3 regions of the Dactylosporangium sp. NPDC006015 genome follow, and region 3 is predicted to be linked to each of the others. Evidence: riboswitches for the same ligand, from Rfam matches in the RefSeq annotation. Region 3 holds a riboswitch; each other region holds the start of a gene.
The links. A riboswitch is a leader RNA that binds a small molecule or an ion and turns the genes downstream of it on or off. The one in region 3 is predicted to bind cyclic di-AMP.
Positions count from the first base shown of each region.

Region 1: linked by a shared signal. The riboswitch ahead of ABZ321_RS28505 (C39 family peptidase) and the one ahead of ABZ321_RS08770 (NlpC/P60 family protein) in region 3 are both predicted to bind cyclic di-AMP.
Region 2: linked by a shared signal. The riboswitch ahead of ABZ321_RS07390 (hypothetical protein) and the one ahead of ABZ321_RS08770 (NlpC/P60 family protein) in region 3 are both predicted to bind cyclic di-AMP.

Region 1 is NZ_JBEXUD010000017.1:50,429-53,698, reverse strand. Features, by position in the region: gene ABZ321_RS28510 (transposase) at 1-1,325, opposite strand, end outside; cyclic di-AMP (ydaO/yuaA leader) riboswitch at 1,467-1,609, shown strand; gene ABZ321_RS28505 (C39 family peptidase) at 1,744-2,685, shown strand; gene ABZ321_RS28500 (DUF305 domain-containing protein) at 3,121-3,270, shown strand, end outside.
Region 2 is NZ_JBEXUD010000003.1:252,317-255,586, reverse strand. Features, by position in the region: gene ABZ321_RS07395 (exopolyphosphatase) at 1-272, opposite strand, end outside; gene ABZ321_RS07390 (hypothetical protein) at 355-1,371, opposite strand; cyclic di-AMP (ydaO/yuaA leader) riboswitch at 1,381-1,517, opposite strand; gene ABZ321_RS07385 (glycoside hydrolase family 19 protein) at 1,906-3,024, shown strand; gene ABZ321_RS07380 (NAD(P)/FAD-dependent oxidoreductase) at 3,086-3,270, opposite strand, start outside.
Region 3 is NZ_JBEXUD010000004.1:56,125-59,394, reverse strand. Features, by position in the region: gene ABZ321_RS08775 (MFS transporter) at 1-1,074, shown strand, start outside; cyclic di-AMP (ydaO/yuaA leader) riboswitch at 1,196-1,375, shown strand; gene ABZ321_RS08770 (NlpC/P60 family protein) at 1,383-2,372, shown strand; gene ABZ321_RS08765 (VOC family protein) at 2,396-2,800, shown strand; partial or broken gene ABZ321_RS08760 (ADP-ribosylglycohydrolase family protein) at 2,752-3,270, shown strand, end outside.

The DNA of each region.
Region 1 (3,270 bases), on a different contig from region 3:
GGTCGGCGTGGGTCACGCCGGGACAGTCCGGCACCGGGGAGGTGTCGTCCTGCTCGACGGTGCGTAAGCACCTGCGGCAGCACTACTGCTGCTGGGGTGCTGGTGCCGCCGCCCGTGGGGTTCCCGCCCGGGTGGTTGGGGGTGCGGGTGGCGATGGTGGCGGCCGCGAACAGGTCGCGGTGCCCGGTGAGGTTGCAGTGCCGGCAGGTCATGGTCCGCCCGGCCGGTTTGGTGATCTTCTTGCGGCAGGTGGGGCAGGTTGATGAGGTGCCGCGTTCGTCGACGAGGTGGACGGTGATGCCGGCGAGTTCGGCCTTGTCCCGCAGCACTGCGATGGCGCGGCCGACCTGCCACTGCCGCAGCCGCAGGTTGTGCCGCCGGCCCGCGGGCAGGTCCAGGACGGTGCGAGGGTCGCCGACGGTCAACGTCCCGACCCGCCGCTGCACCGCCCAGCCGATCACGGTCTTCGCCGCCTCATGCTGCGCCTGCCGGACCCGGCGCCGGTGCCGGCCCTCGACGAGGCGGGCACGGCGACAGGTCTTGCGCCACCGCCGTGACCCGCGCTGCCCGGGTTTCGGGGCCCGGGCGGCGGTCGCCCGGCGGCGGTGCCTGGTGTCGGAGAGATGCATACGGTGCTCGGCGCGGACCGCGCGTGCGGAAACGAGCAGCCCGTGCCCGTCAGCGCCAGCAACCGCGTAGGGGTGGATGACACCGAGGTCGACGCCAGCGACCCGAGCCGGGTCCGGACCTGCGTCGGCCGGATACACGGTGACGGGAACCTCGGCGGTGACCTCGACCCACAACCGCCCGCCCTCGGCCAGCAGGGCCACGGACCGGACCTGCTCGACCGGGTACGGCACCGCCCGGTCCAGGCGCAGCCACAACGGCGCCGCACCCTTCGCGGTCGGTAGCCGCAGTCGCCGCCCGTCCAAGGTGAACGTGCCGTGGTAGTAGCGGACCGGCAGCAGACCGCGCCGCTTGCGCGGGAACCGTGCGGACAGGTCACCGGCCTTGCGGCGTTTCGCCGCCGTGAACCAGGCGTCGGAGTACCGGCGTAGCACCGACCGGGCCCCGGTCGTGTCCAGGTCACCGAAGGTGCCTGGACCGGCCGTGGACAGCTCCCGGCACAGTGCCTGATACGACACCACCGGCGGCGCCTGATGCCGCCACCGCCAGTGGTTGACCTCCAGCACACACGCCCACACGTCGCCGGCCGAGCGCAGCAGCCCGAAACACCGCTCCCTCTGACCACGCGTGACCCGCAACCCGACCCGGCAGGTGCGGTGCACCACCCGGGCAGCAGCAGGATCACGACGGCGAGGCATACGAACACTCAAGCACAGGGGTACGACAGAAAATCCCGGCCAACGTTCGTGGACACAGCACTAGCGGGCCTTGCCATGGCAGTGCCCCTTGCGTAACGTCATGGGTCGCTTGGTCCGGTTCATGCTCACAGCAGGTGACGCCGGGCAGGCTCGCTGAGTCGTGCACGCACGAGCCGGGGACCCACCGCATGTCTGGGGTGAATCCGCGGGCCGACGGCCTGTGGTAGGGCGACCTTCGCGCCCGAATCCGTCAGCTGACCCGGTAGGCGGACGCGTAAGGAGAAGTGTCTGTGCACAGCCGTTACCCCCATCGCCGAGGTCCTCGCAGGGCGCGTGCCTGCTCGTCCGCGCGCCGAGCGGCGTCAACAGGACGCTAGTGCCGCCTGCTGTCACGCTGCGGGTGGTCACAGTCGCGTAGGTGCCGGCCGCTCCGTTGCAGCGGCTACTGACGCAGCGCGGCAGGCAGCCGCAGGCCCGTGGCCTGTGCGCCATCCGTCCGGCTGCTGAGGTGGCGAGCGGGACTGTGCGCCGCGCACATCACTTCTTGCTGCCCGATGGCTGTGCATCGCGTGTCGTCGCACGTCATGCCCGTATCGATCGCCCTGCTCCGGGCTACTGGAGACTCGTTGTGAACCTTGAATCCGTACAGCCGCAGTCCCACCGCGCCGGGGATATCCGCCGGCCGCGGATGGCGGTGACCATGTGCGTGATGCTCGCCGCGGCGGCCGTGGCCGGCATCGTGCTCAGTCAGCTCGGCGATCCGCCGTCTGGGCGCACCGCAGCGGCGGGCGCGGCGCTGACCACGAAACCACCGAAGGCCGACGGTGCGGCGCCGTCCGCGCCGACGACGATGCTCCTCAAGTACCAGTTCCAGCTGCAGCCGAACTACTACTTCTGCGGGCCGGCGGCCACCCGGATCGCGCTCACGGCGGCCGGCCACGCCGTCAGTCAGGACGAGGCCGCGGCCATGCTGGGCACCACCACCAACGGGACGAACTCGGCCCTCGACACCACCCGCGTACTCAACCAGGTGCTCGGGCACGGCCGCACGCTGTACCAGACCAGAGAGATCCCGGTCTACCCGGCAACGCCCGCGCAGGCCGCGCAGCTTCAGACCGACGTGCTGACCACGGTCGGCGGCGGACGGGCAATCGTGGCAAACATCGCCGGACACGCGACCGACACCGCCGGTGCCGTGCACGCCTACGAAGGCGGTCACTACCTGACGGTCGTCGGATACCGCGACAGCGGCGGCACGGTGAAGATCGCCGACCCGGCCGACCCGAGTGGGGACGGCACCTACTGGCTGAGCACTCCCAAGCTGGCCGACTGGATCTCCTCGCGCGGCTACTCGTATTGATTCCCGGCATCGCCGATCAACTGACGGTGGCAGGGCGGCGTCGTGGTGGCCGGCCGTCGTGGGCTCAGTCCTGGCGTCCAGCGCCCTGTTCGTGGTCACGATGTGGGTGTCCGGTGGCGGTCTGCGCGGCGCGTTGCCGGGCGGGGCGGCGATGGGCATGCTTAGCCATCGACCCGCACTGAAGCGACGACCGGTCAGGCTGCCGGGTGAGTTCCTGGTCGGTGGTGTGGAGCTCGCATAACGCCACCCGGTTCGGGAAGCATGCCGTGGATGCCCGGGAGTGTGGGATTGCGTCGAGTCCGGCTGTGGAACGGATTGCAGCGCCGAGGTCACGCCGTCCGGGCGATGACGCCCGCGTTCGGTATGACCGCATCACAGGGGTAGCCGCTCAGGGCGATGCAGCTCACCACACCGAGTCGAAAGAGTCTGTGCGCCATGAGGCATTACACCCGAGGCAGCGCCGTGCTGGTGGGCGTCGCCCTCACTGTCACCGTCGCGCTCACCGCTTGCAGTGACACCGCAAGCGGTGGCGGTAGTCCTACGGCACCGAACAACGGCAGCGTCAGCGTCAGCGTCAACCCCACC
Region 2 (3,270 bases), on a different contig from region 3:
GGGGCCTCCGCGTCGATGATGTGGTTGGTCCGGTCGTCCATGTTGTCGCCCGCGTTGCGCAGGGTCTCCGAGTGGTGGTGGTCGAAGACGAGGTGGGCGCCGGGCGCGTAGGGCAGGTTCGTCAGGATGTCGTCGGGTCCGATGTCGACCGTGCCGTCCTGGACGTCTTTGGGGTGCACGAACGTGATGTCGCCGATGAGGTCCAGGTGACGCAGCAGGACGGCGCACACCAGGCCGTCGAAGTCGCTGCGCGTCACGAGTCGGTGCTTCACTTCGGATCCCCTCACCCTGCGTCGGCCGGTCGACAGTTGCCCTATCGGCCGGCCGTACGCAGACGTGAGGTCTTGGCGGTGCTTACAGGAGCGAGAGGTGCACGTGGTTGGTGTGGTCGCTGGAGGGGTCCCCGCCCACGCCGCTGTAGTGGTGCCAGCCGACCGCGGGTGTCCACACCTGTTTGAACCAGATGACGTACATGACGCCGAGCCGGTCCGCGTTCTTCACGAAGTACGTCGCCAGGTTGGCCCCGTAGACCTTGTCCTCACCGGCGGCGACGCCACCGAAGCCAGACTTGGCCTGCACCGAGAAGTCGCACGCGCGGCCCTTCGGGTGCTCGTACGGCCCGCTCGGCCGGTAGCAGGACACGAACCGCTTGAAGCCCGCCGCCTGCGCCTGCTGCATCGCGTGCAGCGTGCGCATCGTGATGCAGCCGCTGGTGGTCGGGTCGTTCTGCTTGCACGACTCCGAGGACCAGCCGCCGCTGGCGTTGCGCGGCGACGGCTGCGCGAGCGGCAGGTTGGCCGACACGAAGCCGTTGCTCGGCCCGCCCGCCTGGGCCAGGCCCTTCTCGGCTTCCTTCTTCTTCGCGGCCATGACGGCGACCTGCTCCTGCTGGAGCTTGACCTCGCCCTCGAGCGCCGTCTTCTGCGCCGCCTGGTCCCGCTTCAGCTGGTTGAGCTCGCGCAGCAGGTTGTCGTTGTGGTGGGCGATCTCGTCGATCGAGCCGGCCCGCTCCGCGAAGCCGGTGGGGCTCCCCGAGTCCATCAGCGCCACGAACGTGGTGAGCGGCCCTGTCCGGTACGCGGCGACGGCGATCGCCGACACCTGCTCGGTGACCCTGGCGAGGTTGGCCTCGGTCTGGGCGAGCTTGGCGGTCAGGTCCGCCTGGTTCTTCACCGAGGCGTCGTACTTGTCCTTGGCCTCGATCCACGCGCGGGTGCTCTCGTCGAGGACCTGGGCGAGGGACGCGTTGGATCCCTCGTCGCCCGTGTCGTCTCCCGGCTCGGCGGCGGCCGGAGTGGCGGCCATCCCAAAAAGGACGGCGGCCGTCATCAGGACGGCGATGATCCGCCGACCGGGATGTCGTGATGACATCTGGCTCGTTGTTCCTTCCGTCGGCCGCCGACCGGGTTAGCTGACGGGTTCGGGACGGAACGACCCCTACCGCGGTTGCCCGCGGATTCACCCCACTGTGCGGTTGGGTCCCCGATTCGCCGGTGTCGAGCCGGCGATTGGGCGGCAGTCGCGCCCGGCGCCGCGGGGGGCGGCGCCATGTCGGACGGGACCGACGGCCAGCCTACCCAGGGCGATCAGACCGCGCAGCGTACTGCCTGTCCGCCGCTGTGACGCACCTCTCGAAACCGCGCCGTCCAAGCAGGTCGCCTAAGCTTGCCGAAAGAATCTCGCGTGACGGAAATCACTCAACTGGCCTCACCCCGACGGCAACGTTCTCGCCCGGGCGATTGTTTTACGCCACCCCGCGGTCACCCCGTGTCACCCCGAGTCACCTCGGAAAGGTGAGGTTAGGGGAACCGTAAAGATTCTTCATAAATCGATGTGATTGCTCCTGTACCGCGGTGGTGGCTGGTCGGATGGGGGCTCAGCGTCGATCTGAACGGAAGTGATCTGGTGTCCAGAGTGCGCCTGTGGGCGGGGCTCGCCGCGACCGCCGTCGTCGGTGGCGTCATCGCCGTCTTCAACATGCTGCCGGCGTCGGCGGCCACCTGTGCGCCGGCGTGGCAGGCGTCGGCCGTGTACACCGGGGGTGCCACGGTGTCGCGGAACGGGCACAACTTCCTCGCCAAGTGGTGGACGCAGAACGAGGCGCCGCCCGGGAACACCGGCGTGTGGCAGGACCAGGGGTCGTGCGGCGGGAGCACGCCGCAGCCGCCGACGCAGACCGGGTCCGCGGGCGGGTGCAGCTTCCCGGCGTGGGTGCAGGGTCGCAACTACGTGACCGGTGACATCGTGAAGTTCACCGACGGTAAGTACTACATCGCCGAGCACGACAACCCGGGGTACAGCCCGACGATCAGCACCTGGTACTGGGACCCGTACACCTGCAACGGCGGAGGGGGCGGCACGACGCCGCCGCCGAACCCGACCACGAACCCGCCGTCGAACGGGGCGTTCGTCGTCAGCGAGGCCCAGTTCAACCAGATGTTCCCGAACCGGAACCCCTTCTACACGTACAACGGCCTGGTCGCGGCGCTGAACGCCTACCCGGCGTTCGCGAAGACGGGATCGGACGCCCAGCGCAAGCAGGAGGCGGCGGCGTTCCTCGCGAACGTGAACCACGAGACCGGCGGCCTGGTGTACATCGTGGAGCAGAACACCGCAAACTACCCGCACTACTGCGACACGAGCCAGCCGTACGGCTGCCCCGCCGGGCAGGCCGCGTACTACGGCCGCGGGCCGATCCAGCTCAGCTGGAACTTCAACTACAAGGCCGCCGGTGACGCGCTCGGCATCGACCTGCTGCGCAACCCGAACCTGGTGCAGACCGACCCGGCCGTGGCGATGAAGACCGCGCTCTGGTACTGGAACACGCAGACCGGCCCGGGCACGATGACGCCGCACAACGCGATGGTCAACGGCGCCGGTTTCGGCGAGACGATCCGCAGCATCAACGGCAGCCTCGAGTGCGGCGGGCGCAACCCCGCGCAGGTGCAGAGCCGGGTCGCGGCGTACCAGCGCTTCGTCGGCATCCTCGGCGTGGGCGTCGGAGCGGGCTCGCTCAGCTGCTAGTCGCCGAAGACCAGGAGGGCGCCCCGGGGAGTGGGGCGCCCTTCTCTTTGCCTTCCGACGGTTACGGCAGGTGCTGGCGGTACTCCTGCAGCGCGCGGCGGGCGAAGACCTGCTGGAACGTGGCGACCCGCTCCGAGCGGCCGCGGCCGATGAAGCTGACGAACCAGTGCAGCACCGCGGTGACCCGGTTCTTGAAGCCGACCAGGTAGAGCAGGTGCACGGCGAGCCACATGAGCCAGCCGACGA
Region 3 (3,270 bases):
CTGCACGCCTCGCTCACCGCGGCGGGGCTGTTCTACCTGACGAACCTGGCCGCGCCCGTGGCCGGGTTCCTGGTCGGCCGGCGGTCCGACCGCACCGGGCGCCGTCTCGGGCTGTTCCGCATCTGCGCCGCCGCCGGGTTCGTGGGCTGGATCGGCATCGCGTACTCGACCGAGCTGTGGATGCCCTACGTCATCAGCGCCGTCGTCGGCGGGTTCGGCGGCGCCGCGACGTCGCAGCTCTTCGCCGCCGTCCACGACGAGCTCAAGGCGCACCCCGGCCCGAACAACGACGGGGTGGTCGCCGTCGTGCGGATGGCCCTGACCGGCGGCTGGGTCGTCGGCCCGGTGGCCGGGTCGTTCCTGGCGGCGCAGACGTCGCTGCGCACCATGCTGGTCGCCACGGCGGTCTGCACGCTCGCCCAGATCGTGCCGCTCGGCGCGCTCCGGACAGCACCGGCGGCACCGGCCGGACCCGGCGACGCGCCGGGGGTCGGCCACCGGGGCCCCGGCCTGCGGGCGATGCTGCCGCTGCTGGCGTTCACCGGCCTCTACGTCCTCGTGTACGCCGGCGAGCCCGTCAAGTACGCGTACCTCCCGCTGTACATGAACGACCAGCTGCACTTCCCGGCCGGCCTCAGCGGCGCGGTCATCGGCATCCAGCCGCTGGTCGAGATCGTGCTGATGCCCGTCGCCGTGGTCGTGGCCCGCCGGACCGGCATGATGGAGCTGATGGTCCTCGGCGCCGGGTTCGGCGTGGCCGCCAACGTCTGCTTCGCCGTCACCGGCAACGCCGCCGGTCTGTTCGCCGGGCAGATCCTCATGGGCGGCGTGTGGGGCGTCTTCGCCACGCTCGGCATCATCGTCGCCCAGCGGCTCCTGCCGACCGCTGTCGCCACCGCGTCCGCGATCTTCATGAGCTCCACCGCGCTCGCCTCCGCCCTCGGCGGTGCGGCCGGCGGCACCGGCGCCGCCGCCATCGGGCTCCCGCGGGTGTTCCTCATCCCGGCCGCCCTCGCCCTGCTGGCCGTCGCCGGCCTGGCCGTCATGGCCCGCTCCACCGACCGCCACCGGTGACGAGCCGGGCAGGTCAGTCTTGTGTCTACGTTAAGTGTGGCTTAGATCGAGCGCCGGCAGTGTGGTCCGGCGTTACGTTTGGGCCGGCCTGCCGGACATCGCCCGCCCCGCCGGGGTGGCCGGGCAGCCACCGCCGAGTTGTCGGTCGCGCGGGCACGATGCGTGCGGCCGGTGAGCCGGGGAACCAATCGGGGCTTCCCCATGGGGTGAATCCGCGCCCGCCACACCGGGGCGCGGTAGGGCGCGCCTTCTTCTCGCCCGAATCCGTCAGCTAACCCGGTAGGCGGTCAGCGAAGAAGGACTGTGCCGTGTTCAACGGACGTACGACGCTCCGCGCCTCGGTCGTCGCGCTGGCGGTGGCGGCAATGATCGCCCCGGCCTGCGCCGCGCAGGCGGACCCGACGCCGCAGGAGCTCCAGGCCCAGATCGACAAGGGCAACCAAGAGGTCGAGCACGTCGTCGAGCTGTACAACAAGGTCAACGGCGACCTGGAGACCACCCAGGCGGCGATCACGAAGCTCCGGGCCGACATGGCGCCGCTGCAGGAGACCATGGCGACGGCGCAGGACAACGCCTCGGCGCTCGCGGTCAACGCGTACAAGACCGGGGGCGACCTCGGCACTCTGTCACTGATGCTGGGGGCGACGTCGACCGACACGCTCACCGCCCGCGTCGGCACCCTCCAGCAGATCTCGCACAGCCAGCAGCGGGACCTGGCGGCGTACACGGCGGCGAAGGGCGCGCTCGACACCGAGCAGCGGCGCCTGGACGAGACCCTCGCCGCGCAGAGCCAGCAGAAGACGGAGCTGGAGACCCGCCGCAAGAAGATCGAGGGTGACATCGCCCGCCTCGACGCGCTGCAGGCCAAGGCCGAGGCGGCCGCCGCCGCGGCGAAGGTCAAGACCACCACCCCTCCCCCGGCGACGACCCCGGCCAAGCCGCCGGCCGTGTCCGGCAACGCCGGCAAGGCCGTCAACTACGCCTGGGCACAGCTCGGCAAGAAGTACGTGTGGGGCGCGGCCGGACCAAACACGTTCGACTGCTCGGGCCTGACCATGATGGCGTGGAAGGCGGCCGGCGTGACGCTGCCGCACAACGCCGCGCAGCAGTGGTCGAAGGTCCGCCACATCTCCCGCAGCCAGCTCGCCCCCGGCGACCTGGTGTTCTACAACGGCCTCGGGCACGTGGGCATCTACATCGGCAACAACCAGATCATCCACGCCCCGAACAGCCGCACGGTCGTCAAGGTCGCTCCCGTCGACATCGACACGCTGTACGGCTACGGCAGGGTCGCGTAGTCACGGACGGTAGTCTGCCGGGCATGCGCATGTTGCATCTCGGGCTGCGGGTCACGGATCTGGAGCGCTCGCTCGCGTTCTACACCGCGGTCGGCTACGCGAAGGTCGGCCACGTCCCGGAGACCAGGTTCGGCAGCCTGACGATGCTGCAGCTGCCCGGCGACCCGTTCGTCAGCCTCGAGCTGGTGCACGACCCCGCCCGGCCGGTCACCGACACCGGCGCCGTCAACCACCTCGTCATCCAGGTCGGCGACCTCGGCACCACGGTCGCCGACCTGGCCGGCAGGGGCATCGCGGCCGGGCCGCCGACCGACCACGGCGAGGGCATGGCCACGTCCTGGCTCACCGATCCCGACGGGTACCGCATCGAGCTCGTACAGTGGCCGCCCGGCCATCCGGAGGGCATGACCGCGGCCGACTTCGCCTGACCGCCGGCCTGTCATGCGCCCGGCCGCCCGGCTGCACGGCGTGGCGGGTGGTGCGCGGAAACGGTTCGACAGGCGCGGTGACCGGCTGCCACGATCGGACGGTGATCACCGACGTCGACGCCGCGACCCGCTCGTTGCACGGGACGGCGCTGGGCGACGCGTTCGGCGAGACCTGGTTCTTCCGGCCCGCCGACCAGATGCGGTGGCAGATCGAGGAGCGGCTGGTGCCGCAGGGCCCGTGGCCGTGGACCGACGACACCGCGATGACCGTCTCGCTGTACCAGACGCTGCGCGAGCACGGCCGGGTCGAGCAGGACGACCTGGCCCGCCGGCGCGTACGCCGCCGACCCGTACCGCAACTACGGCCCGTCCATGCACGGCGTGCTCCAGGCCATCGGCGACGGCGAACCCTGGCGGTCGGTCACGGCCGCCCAGTTCGACGGCCAGGGCTCGTGGGGCAACGGCGCCGC